Regions from separate parts of the Micromonospora rifamycinica genome, predicted to be linked through region 1. Evidence: riboswitches for the same ligand, from Rfam matches in the RefSeq annotation. Region 1 holds a riboswitch; the other holds the start of a gene.

What was found. A riboswitch is a leader RNA that binds a small molecule or an ion and turns the genes downstream of it on or off. The one in region 1 is predicted to bind cobalamin.
Region 2: linked by a shared signal. The riboswitch ahead of GA0070623_RS06845 (ribonucleoside-diphosphate reductase subunit alpha) and the one ahead of bluB (5,6-dimethylbenzimidazole synthase) in region 1 are both predicted to bind cobalamin.

What each region holds. Positions count from the first base shown of each region.
Region 1 is NZ_LT607752.1:1,964,971-1,969,378, forward strand. Features, by position in the region: gene GA0070623_RS08005 (hypothetical protein) at 87-476, shown strand; partial or broken gene GA0070623_RS08010 (DUF4291 family protein) at 673-1,017, shown strand; gene GA0070623_RS08020 (hypothetical protein) at 1,641-1,940, opposite strand; gene bluB (5,6-dimethylbenzimidazole synthase) at 2,059-2,703, opposite strand; cobalamin riboswitch at 2,740-2,938, opposite strand; gene GA0070623_RS08030 (MerR family transcriptional regulator) at 3,083-3,499, shown strand; gene GA0070623_RS08035 (SDR family NAD(P)-dependent oxidoreductase) at 3,562-4,362, shown strand.
Region 2 is NZ_LT607752.1:1,654,975-1,659,382, reverse strand. Features, by position in the region: gene GA0070623_RS06845 (ribonucleoside-diphosphate reductase subunit alpha) at 1-2,012, opposite strand, end outside; cobalamin riboswitch at 2,133-2,349, opposite strand; gene GA0070623_RS31355 (helix-turn-helix transcriptional regulator) at 2,378-3,265, opposite strand; gene GA0070623_RS06835 (oxidoreductase) at 3,393-4,295, shown strand; gene GA0070623_RS06830 (hypothetical protein) at 4,351-4,408, shown strand, end outside.

The DNA.
Region 1 (4,408 bases):
CTGCCCGGTCGCCACACACGATCGTCTACCTTCCGCTCCGCCACCGGGAGCCGCCCGTCGACCATGCCTGGGGACGCCCGCTCGACATGGTGCTGCTGCACCACCGTCTCGCGTTCCCGCCGTCACGATGGAAGCAGGTCCGCTCCCGGCTCGGGGCCGGCAGGCCGCACACCGTCGTGCTGTCCGACCGCGCATGGCCGTCGCGGTCGATCGGCGACTACCGGAAGGCCCGGCACCACGGGTTTCGTGATCATCTTCGGTGGGACGTCGCCGCCGACACGTTGGTGCTCACCGGCAGCCGCGAGGCGTTCGAGCTGGAGGCCGACCAGGTCCGTGCCCTGGCCGAGGAGTGTCCCGCACACCGCGCCCCGGAGACACACTGCTGCGCCGAGATCGGTATGGGCGTGAACCGTTGCCCTCCCCACCAACGGCGGCCGTACGCCACACTGCACGCCGAGTACTCGTCGACAGCCTGAGCCACCCCGGAGACAGCTGCGCCACTCCTCCTGCGGCATGTGCGGACACTGCGGTCGGTCGAGGCGACGGGCCGGTCCGGCCGGCTCGGCTCGGCCGGGCTCAGCTCGACGTGGCTCGGCTCAGATCGGCCCGCTCGCGGTCGCAGGGACCGGAATCCGGTGGACCGGTCGGGTCCTGGTCGTCGAGGATCGGCGGGTGTCCGCTCCCGTACGTCAGATCCGTGCTCGCTACTCGGCTGCGACCATCACCGTCTACCAGGCGTACCCGCCGCAGATCGCCCTGCCGTCGGTGTCGGCCGGTCGTTTCGTGGCCCCCTTCAAGCGGGACCGGATGACGTGGATCAAGCCGTCCTTCCTGTGGATGATGTACCGCTGCGGATGGGCCACCAAGCCCGGACAGGAGCGGGTGCTGGCCATCGAGATCACCCGCGAGGGGTTCGAGTGGGCACTGGCACACGCCTGCCTGAGTCACTACGACCGGAACATGCACGGCGACAGGGCGAACTGGTCACGACAGCTGAGGAGCAGCCCGGTCCGGCTTCTCTGACCAGGCTTTCGACCGCATCGGCCAGCTCGGAAACCTCCCGACGGCCGTCGAGTTCCACGGTGGCGCCACGTCGCAGCAGCGGCTCCACGGTGTGCACGTACCGGGCGATCTCCGCGCGCTGCTCAGGCATCCTCCCATACGGGTTGCTCCGGTGGGCGACCCGTCGGAGGAGGACCTCCAACGGTGCGCTGAGCAGGACGATGTGCTGGAAGCGATGGTAGAAGCGGACCTGGTTGTCCACCGTCCCGGACACGACCAACTCGCGATGCCGAGCGAGCAACCCGCTCATCCGGTGCTCGTCCCAGGTCCCGTCGGGCAGCTCCCGGCCACCGTAGTCCGTGTCGACGGTGCGGAAACCCCGGCGGCGCAACTCATCGAGCACCGTGGTCTTACCCACGCCCGTACGGTACCGGGCGACGAACGTCCGCTACGTCACCTCCGGACACCCCGTGACAGACCGTCGCGGCGAGGGATTCCGCGGAGCCTCCGGCACGGCGTCGTTCGGTCGCGCGACGCCATGCCGGATCAGTCCCGTGGAGACGGCCGCCGTGACTCCGGCGGCCTGGAGTACCGGAACCTGTCCGGCGTACGCGTGAGTCGTGCGTACGCCGGACGGCTCACTGCCAGGGGCCGCTGCGGCAGATGAACCGGGTGGTGCCGCTGTACTGGGTGGTGCTGCCGTCGTAGTAGCTGTAGCTGGCCCGCACGGGGTGCCCGAGGTTGCTGGCCGGGCAGGCGGCGAAGAGGGTCGGACCGGCGGTGGTGAAGGTGCCGACGCTGCCGGAGTACCAGGTGATGCTCCAGGTCGTCGTGCCGGTGCTGCTGGCGTCGCAGAGGAACTGCGAGGCGCCGGACTCGCAGAACGGCGCCGGGGCGGCGGCGAGGGCCGGGGCGGCCCCGGCAGCGGCGAGGCTCACGGTGGCAAGGGCGGAGGCGGCCAGAACCTTGACGGTGGTACGCAGGAAACTCCTCCCACGGTGATCGAGAAGTAACTCACTGCTACACCAGGGTAGCCGCCGCATAGGCGTACCTGGATTAGCTGTTCGGTCCATCAGCCACCCGCTGCCGCCAACGGTCGTGGTGCACCGCCTCGGCGAGGGGCCTGCGCCGCCGCCACCCGTGCCGTTCCAGGTCGGGCACCGCCTCCAGGTGGGTGACCGGGCCGACGCAGAGCCAGGCCACCGGCCGGATACCGGCCGGCACCCCCAGCAGTTCGGCGAGGAACGGCTCCCGGTAGAAGGACACCCACCCGACACCCCACCCCTCGGCGGTTGCGGCGAGCCAGAGGTTCTGGATGGCCAGACAGACCGAGTACAGACCGGCGTCGGCGATGGTGTGCCGCCCGAGCACGGCCGGACCCCCGCGCCCGGGGTCATAGGTCACCACGATCGACAGCGTCGACTCCAGCACCCCGTCGATCCTGATTCCGGCGAACCGCTCGGCCGCCGCGCCGTCCAGACTGGCCGCGAACGCCGCCCGCTCGGCCTGTACGTGCCGGTGGAACCGGCGACGGACGGCCGGATCCCGCACCAGGATGAAGTCCCACGGCTGCGAATAGCCGACGCTGGGTGCGGCATGAGCGGCGTCGAGAACCCGGTGCAGGGTGTCGGCCGGCACCGGCTCCCCGGTGAACTGCGCCCGGACGTCCCGGCGGCGATGAATGGCGTCATAGAGTTCCACAGGCAGGCTCCCGCTGCGCTCGGCCCACCCCGGTGGGTGGGCGGTCGACGCGAGGCCGGTCTTCGGACTCCCGGATCGACGCCGACCCGTCCGCCTTCCCAGCCGTACGGCCAGTGGCTGCGCTCCTCGCGCCTGGACGGTCGCTCCCCGGTCACCGCGGCGGGCCCGTGCCGGATTCACACCGGCTTCCCGATTCTCCCCGCACCCGCGGGGCACCTCGCACGATCGTGCCGTCGGCGATGCTAACCCGCCTCGACGACACAGGTCGACCACGCCCCGGCACAGCGGTCACGGCTCCGGAGACGGAGCTCGGCACGGGTCGCGTGGCCAGCGCTAGATTTGACGTTCACACGGATGTCAGGGTTGACCGGGGGGTCGGATGCGGATCGGTGAACTCGCCAGGCGCACCGGCGTGAGCGCCCGGTCGCTGCGCTACTACGAGCAGCAGGGCCTCCTGACCGCCGTCCGCCTCGGCAACGGATACCGGGAGTACGACGAGCAGGCGGTGCTCCGGGTCGCCTTCATCCAGGATCTCTACGGTGCCGGAGTACCGTCGGAGGTCATCCGGGAGATCCTCCCGTGCTCCAGCGGCCGGCACCCCACCGGCGACTGCTCCGCACTGTACGAACGGGTCCGGCAGATCCGTGACCGGCTGGCCCAGCAGGAGCGTCTGATCGGACAGCGACGGGCGATGCTGGACAGCTACCTGTCCGGTGCCGCCTCTCCCGCCGACCTGGCCGTGCCGTCCCGGGGCACGGCCGCACCCGCTCACCACGTTCCCCCAGGTCCCGTGTAGCGACGGGCACCTCCCGGCGCATCTTGACCTTGACACTGATGTCAGTGTCTAGCGTGAGCGGCATGACAACCGCATCCGACATGAAGGACCGCTACGTCCTCGTCACGGGCGGGTCGAGCGGCATCGGCGCGGCGATCGCGGACGAGTTCGCCGGCCGTGGGGCGAACCTGGTGCTGGTCGCCCGTGACGCCGGGCAGTTGGAGAGGACCGCCGCCGACCTGCGTGAGCGGCACGGCGTCACCGTGCTGAGCGTCGCGCTCGCCCTCGACCGACCCGGCGCTCCCCGCCACCTGATGGAGATCGTGCGCGAGGCGGGGGTCGAGGTGGAGGTGCTGGTCAACAACGCCGCCGTGGGCTCGCGGGCGATGGTGGCGGACAGCGACCCCACCAGGTTGCGTCAACTGGTGGACCTCAACGTCGGTGCCCTGACCGAGCTGACCACCCTCCTCGTCGCCGGCATGGTCCACCGCGGACACGGCTCGGTGGTCAACATCGCCAGCACCGGCGCCTACACGCCGGCGCCGGTCATGGCGGCCTACGCGGCCTCGAAGGCCTACGTCCTCTCGTTCACCCGGGCTTTGTGGGCCGAGACCCGGGCCAGCGGCGTCAGGGTGGTGGCGGTGAGTCCCGGGCAGACCCAGACGCCGATGAACCCTCGGCCGGGCCGTGACAAGCGTCAGCCCGCTCAGGTTGCGCGCACGGTGCTCGCCGCGCTGGAGGGGACCGGACCGGCCGTGGTCGACGGGGGCCGCAACAAGGTGGCCACCGTCCTGATGTGCATGGTGCCCGCGCGGCTCATGGCCACTCTCGCGCTACGGATGATGGCGCGTGGCGGGGCTGCGGCCACGGCGTCTCCACACTGACAGTGCCCCGACACGGGTCCGAGGTGCCGATCGTGCCCGGACCGAC
Region 2 (4,408 bases), 310 kb from region 1:
CGGTCGCGGATCTCCGGCGTCCACAGCCCGCGGGCCTTCAGCTCGCGGACCAGGTACGTGTTGATCTGCAGGAACTCCCCGGACATCGTCTCGCGCTTGAACAGGTTGGACACCTGCGGCTCGATGCACTCGTAGCAGCCGGCGATCGACGCGATGGTGGCGGTCGGGGCGATCGCGACCAGCAGCGAGTTGCGCAGGCCGTGCGCCGCGATCCGGGTACGCAGCGCGGCCCACCGCCCGGCCTGGGCGGGCTCCACACCCCACAGGTCCGGGTGCAGGTCACCCCGGGCCGCCCGGGTCTGCGGGTACGCCGGGTGCGCGCCGAACCGTTCGGCGAGGTCGGTCGACGTCTCCAGCGCGGTCAGGAAGATCTCCTCCTGCACCCGGGTGGACAGCTCCCGGGCCCCGGCCGAGTCGAACGGCAGCCGCAGCGCGAACAACGCGTCCTGCAGGCCCATCAACCCCAGCCCGACCGGCCGCCAGCGCGGATTCGACGCCGCCGCCTGCTCGGCCGGGTAGTAGTTGACGTCGATCACCCGGTCCAGGAACACCACCGCCGTCCGCACCGTGGCGCGTAGCTTCTCCCAGTCGACGCCGCCGCCGGTCAGGTGCGCGCCGAGGTTGACCGAGCCCAGGTTGCAGACCGCCGTCTCGGTGTCGCTGTTGACCTCCAGGATCTCGGTGCACAGGTTGGACAGGTGGATCGTGTTGCCCGGGACGCCGGTCTGGTTGGACAGCCGGTTCGCCGGGTCCTTGAACGTCATCCACCCGTTGCCGGTCTGCGCCAGGGTCCGCATCATCCGCCCGTACAGGTCCCGGGCCTTCACCGTGCGGACCGCCTTCTTCTCGGCGACCCGGTACGCCGCGTCGAACGCCTCGCCGTACAGGTCGGGCAGCTCCGGGGCGTCCGACGGGTCGATCAGCGACCACTCGGCGTCGGCCTCGACCCGGCGCATGAACTCGTCGGGGATCCAGTTGGCCAGGTTGAGGTTGTGGGTGCGCCGGGCCTCCTCGCCGGTGTTGTCCCGCAGCTCCAGGAACTCCTCGACGTCCGGGTGCCACGGTTCCAGGTAGACGCAGGCGGCGCCCTTGCGCCGGCCGCCCTGGTTGACCGCCGCGACCCCGGCGTCGAGGGTCTTCAGGAACGGCACGATCCCGTTCGACCGGCCGTTGGTGCCCCGGATCAACGCGCCCCGGCCACGTACCCGCGTGAAGGAGATGCCGATGCCGCCGGAGAACTTCGACAGCTTCGCCACCTGGTGGTACCGCTCGTAGATCGAGTCCAGCTCGTCGCGGGGCGAGTCGACCAGGAAACACGACGACATCTGGGTGTGCCGGGTGCCCGAGTTGAACAACGTCGGGGAACTCGGCAGGTAGGCCAGCGACGACATCAGCCGGTAGAACCCGACCGCCTCGTCCGGCGTCCCGGACAGCCCGCAGGCCACCCGCAGCAGCCAGTGCTGCGGCGTCTCCACCACCAGCCGCGACTCGGGGTGCCGCAGCAGGTACCGGTCGGCCACCGTGCGCAGCCCGAAGTACTCGAACCGCAGGTCACCGTCCGGGTCGACGGCGTCGTCGAGTTGCCGTGCGTGCCGGGCCACGAACGCGGCCGTGTCGTCGGCGATCAGGCCGAGGCCGTGGGCGTACCGGACGGACTCGCTGAAACTCGTCACCGACTGCCCGCGCACCTCCTTCTCCACGAACCCGACCAGCAGCCGCGCCGCGAGCCGGGAGTACTGCGGCTCCGTGCCGATCAGCTCCGCCGCCGTCTGGATCGACAGCCTGTCCACCTCGGCCGTGGTCGCCCCGTCGTAGAGACCGTTGACCGTCGCGGTGGCCACCCGCAGCGGATCCACCTCGTCCAGGTCGGCGGCCCACCGGGCGACGGCCGTGACGATCCGGTCGACGTCCACCGGCTCGGTGCCGCCGTCGGGCCGGCGTACCCGCATCACCGGCCGGCGCGGCTCCACCTCGCCGGCACCGGGCGGGGGACTCTCCTGTACGACCGTCATGACCTCTCCTCGCCGTCACCGATGACCATCGGACGCGGGAGAACGCCAACGGGCGCGGCGCGACGGCCGACCCGGAACCTGGCGTCGGTCGTCCCGCGCGACCTCAGGCCGCCGCGCGCGGCAGCGCACGGCGCGCTGGCAGGTCTTCGGACTCGCGGGCCGGACCGGGGTCCACCGGTCGCCTACTGGCCGTCGCTTCCCAGACCTCGCGGTCCAGTGCTCGATGACGGCGGTCGTTCCCACTCACCGCTGCGGGGCAGTCCCGGATTTACACCGGGTTCCCTGTTGCCTCGACCGGACCACCGGGCCCGGCCGAACCAGCTGCGTGGCACACCATATATGGCGTAGCTGGGGGAGAGGCAACACTAGATGTCGCGGGGGCGTGTCGGATAACTCTCACCCGACCGCGCGGTGGCCCGCAGTGACGCCAGCAACCGCAGCGCGTCCGCGTCGGCGCTGCCGGGCTCGGCGGTGAAGACCAGCATGACCGGGCCGGGGCTGCCGGGCAGCGGATAGGTGTCCCAGTCCAGGAGTATGTCGCCGACCCCGGGGACCTGGAAGGTCTTGGTGCCGCTGACCGACTCGCGGACGTCGTGCCGGGACCACAGCCGGCGGAACTCGGCGCTGCGGATGCTCAGCTCACCGACGATCGCGGTGGCCCGGGGGTGGGTGGGGTCGGTGGCGACCGCGGCCCGCAACATGCCGATGTAGTCCAGCGCCTGCCGCTCCCAGGCCGCGCACCGCCGCGTCCGGGTCGCCGCCTCGTCGAACATCAGCAGCAGCATGTTGAGCCGGTCCGGCGGGTAGCCGTCCGGGTCGCCGAGCAGCGCCACCGCCCACGGGTTCCAGGCGAGCAGGTCCAGATGGCGGCCGAGCACCACCGCCGGGGTGTCCATCACCCGCAGCAGCCGCCGGGTACTCTCCGGCACCCGCTCCGGGCCGTGGTCCACCCGGGCCGGCACCGGCCGGCGGGCGGCCCGGGCCAGGGTGAACAGGTGGCGGCGTTCCCCGGCGTCGAGGCCGAGCGCGGCGGCGAGCGCGTCCAGCACGTCGTCGGAGGGGCGAACCTCGCGGCCCTGCTCCATCCGCTGGTAGTAGTCGGTGCTCAACCCGGCCAGCAGCGCCAGCTCCTCGCGGCGCAGCCCGGTGACCCGGCGTCGTCCGCCCGGCTCCAGGCCGACGTCGCGGGGGTGCAGCCGGCCGCGCCGGGCGCGCAGGAAGTCACCGAGCTCGCGGGCGTACGGATGGGTCATGTCGCCAGTGTGACGCGGCCCGGACCGGCGCGGGTAGGTCTGCGGGACCTAGGCAACCGGGTACGACCGGTCCCGCCCGGCCGGGCCGTAGCGTCGGTGACCCCATCCGACCGTCAGGGAGCAGCAGATGACCTGGACCGCCGACCACATCCCCGACCAGCACGGCCGCACCGCCGTCGTGACCGGCGCGAACTCCGGCCTCGGCCTGGTCACCGCCACCGCGCTGGCCCGCCGGGGCGCGCGGGTGGTGCTCGCCGTCCGTGACACCGCCGCCGGCCGGCGGGCCGCCCAGCAGATCGGCGGCGACGTCGAGGTACGCGAGTTGGACCTCGCCTCACTGGCCTCGGTGCGGGCGTTCGCGGCGGCCCTGGCCGCCGACCACCCGAGGATCGACCTGCTGGTCAACAACGCCGGCGCGGTACTGCTCGGCCCGCGCCGCACCAGCGCCGACGGCCATGAGCTGCACCTCGCCACCAACCTGCTGGGCCACTTCGCGCTGACCGGCCTGCTGCTGGGCAACCTGGCCGCGGCGCGGGCGGCCCGGGTGGTCAGCCTCAGCTCGATCGTCCACCGCAGGGCACACCTGGACTTCACCGACCTGATGATCGAGCGCGGCTACTCGGGCTCCACCGCGTACGGCCGGTCCAAGCTCGCCACCACCGTCTTCGGGGTCGAGCTGGACCGCCGGCTGCGGGCCACCGGGTCGCCGGTGCTCAGCGTGCTGGCCCACCCCGGTGTCACCCGCACCAACCTGACCCCGCGGGCCTGGTCCCACCAGGGCCGGCGCGGCCGGGTGCTGGCCCGGCTCAGCCTGCTGGCCACCCAGCCCGTCGAGCAGGGCGCGCTGCCCCAGCTGCGGGCCGCCACCGACCCGGCGGTACGGGGTGGCCAGTTCTTCGGCCCGGCCCGGTTCTTCCAGACCTGGGGTCCGGTCACCGAGGTCCGGTGCAGCCGGGAGGCCGCCGACCCCGCCGTCGGCCCTCGGCTCTGGACGGTGGTCGAGGAGTTGACCGGCGTCCGCTACCCCTGACACCGGGGCGCACTAGCATGGCTGCGGTCGGTGACGGCGGCGGAGACGAGGCGAGATGAGATGGCTCGGGCGGGTACTGGGCGGCGGGAACCGGCAGGTCCAGGAGGATCCGG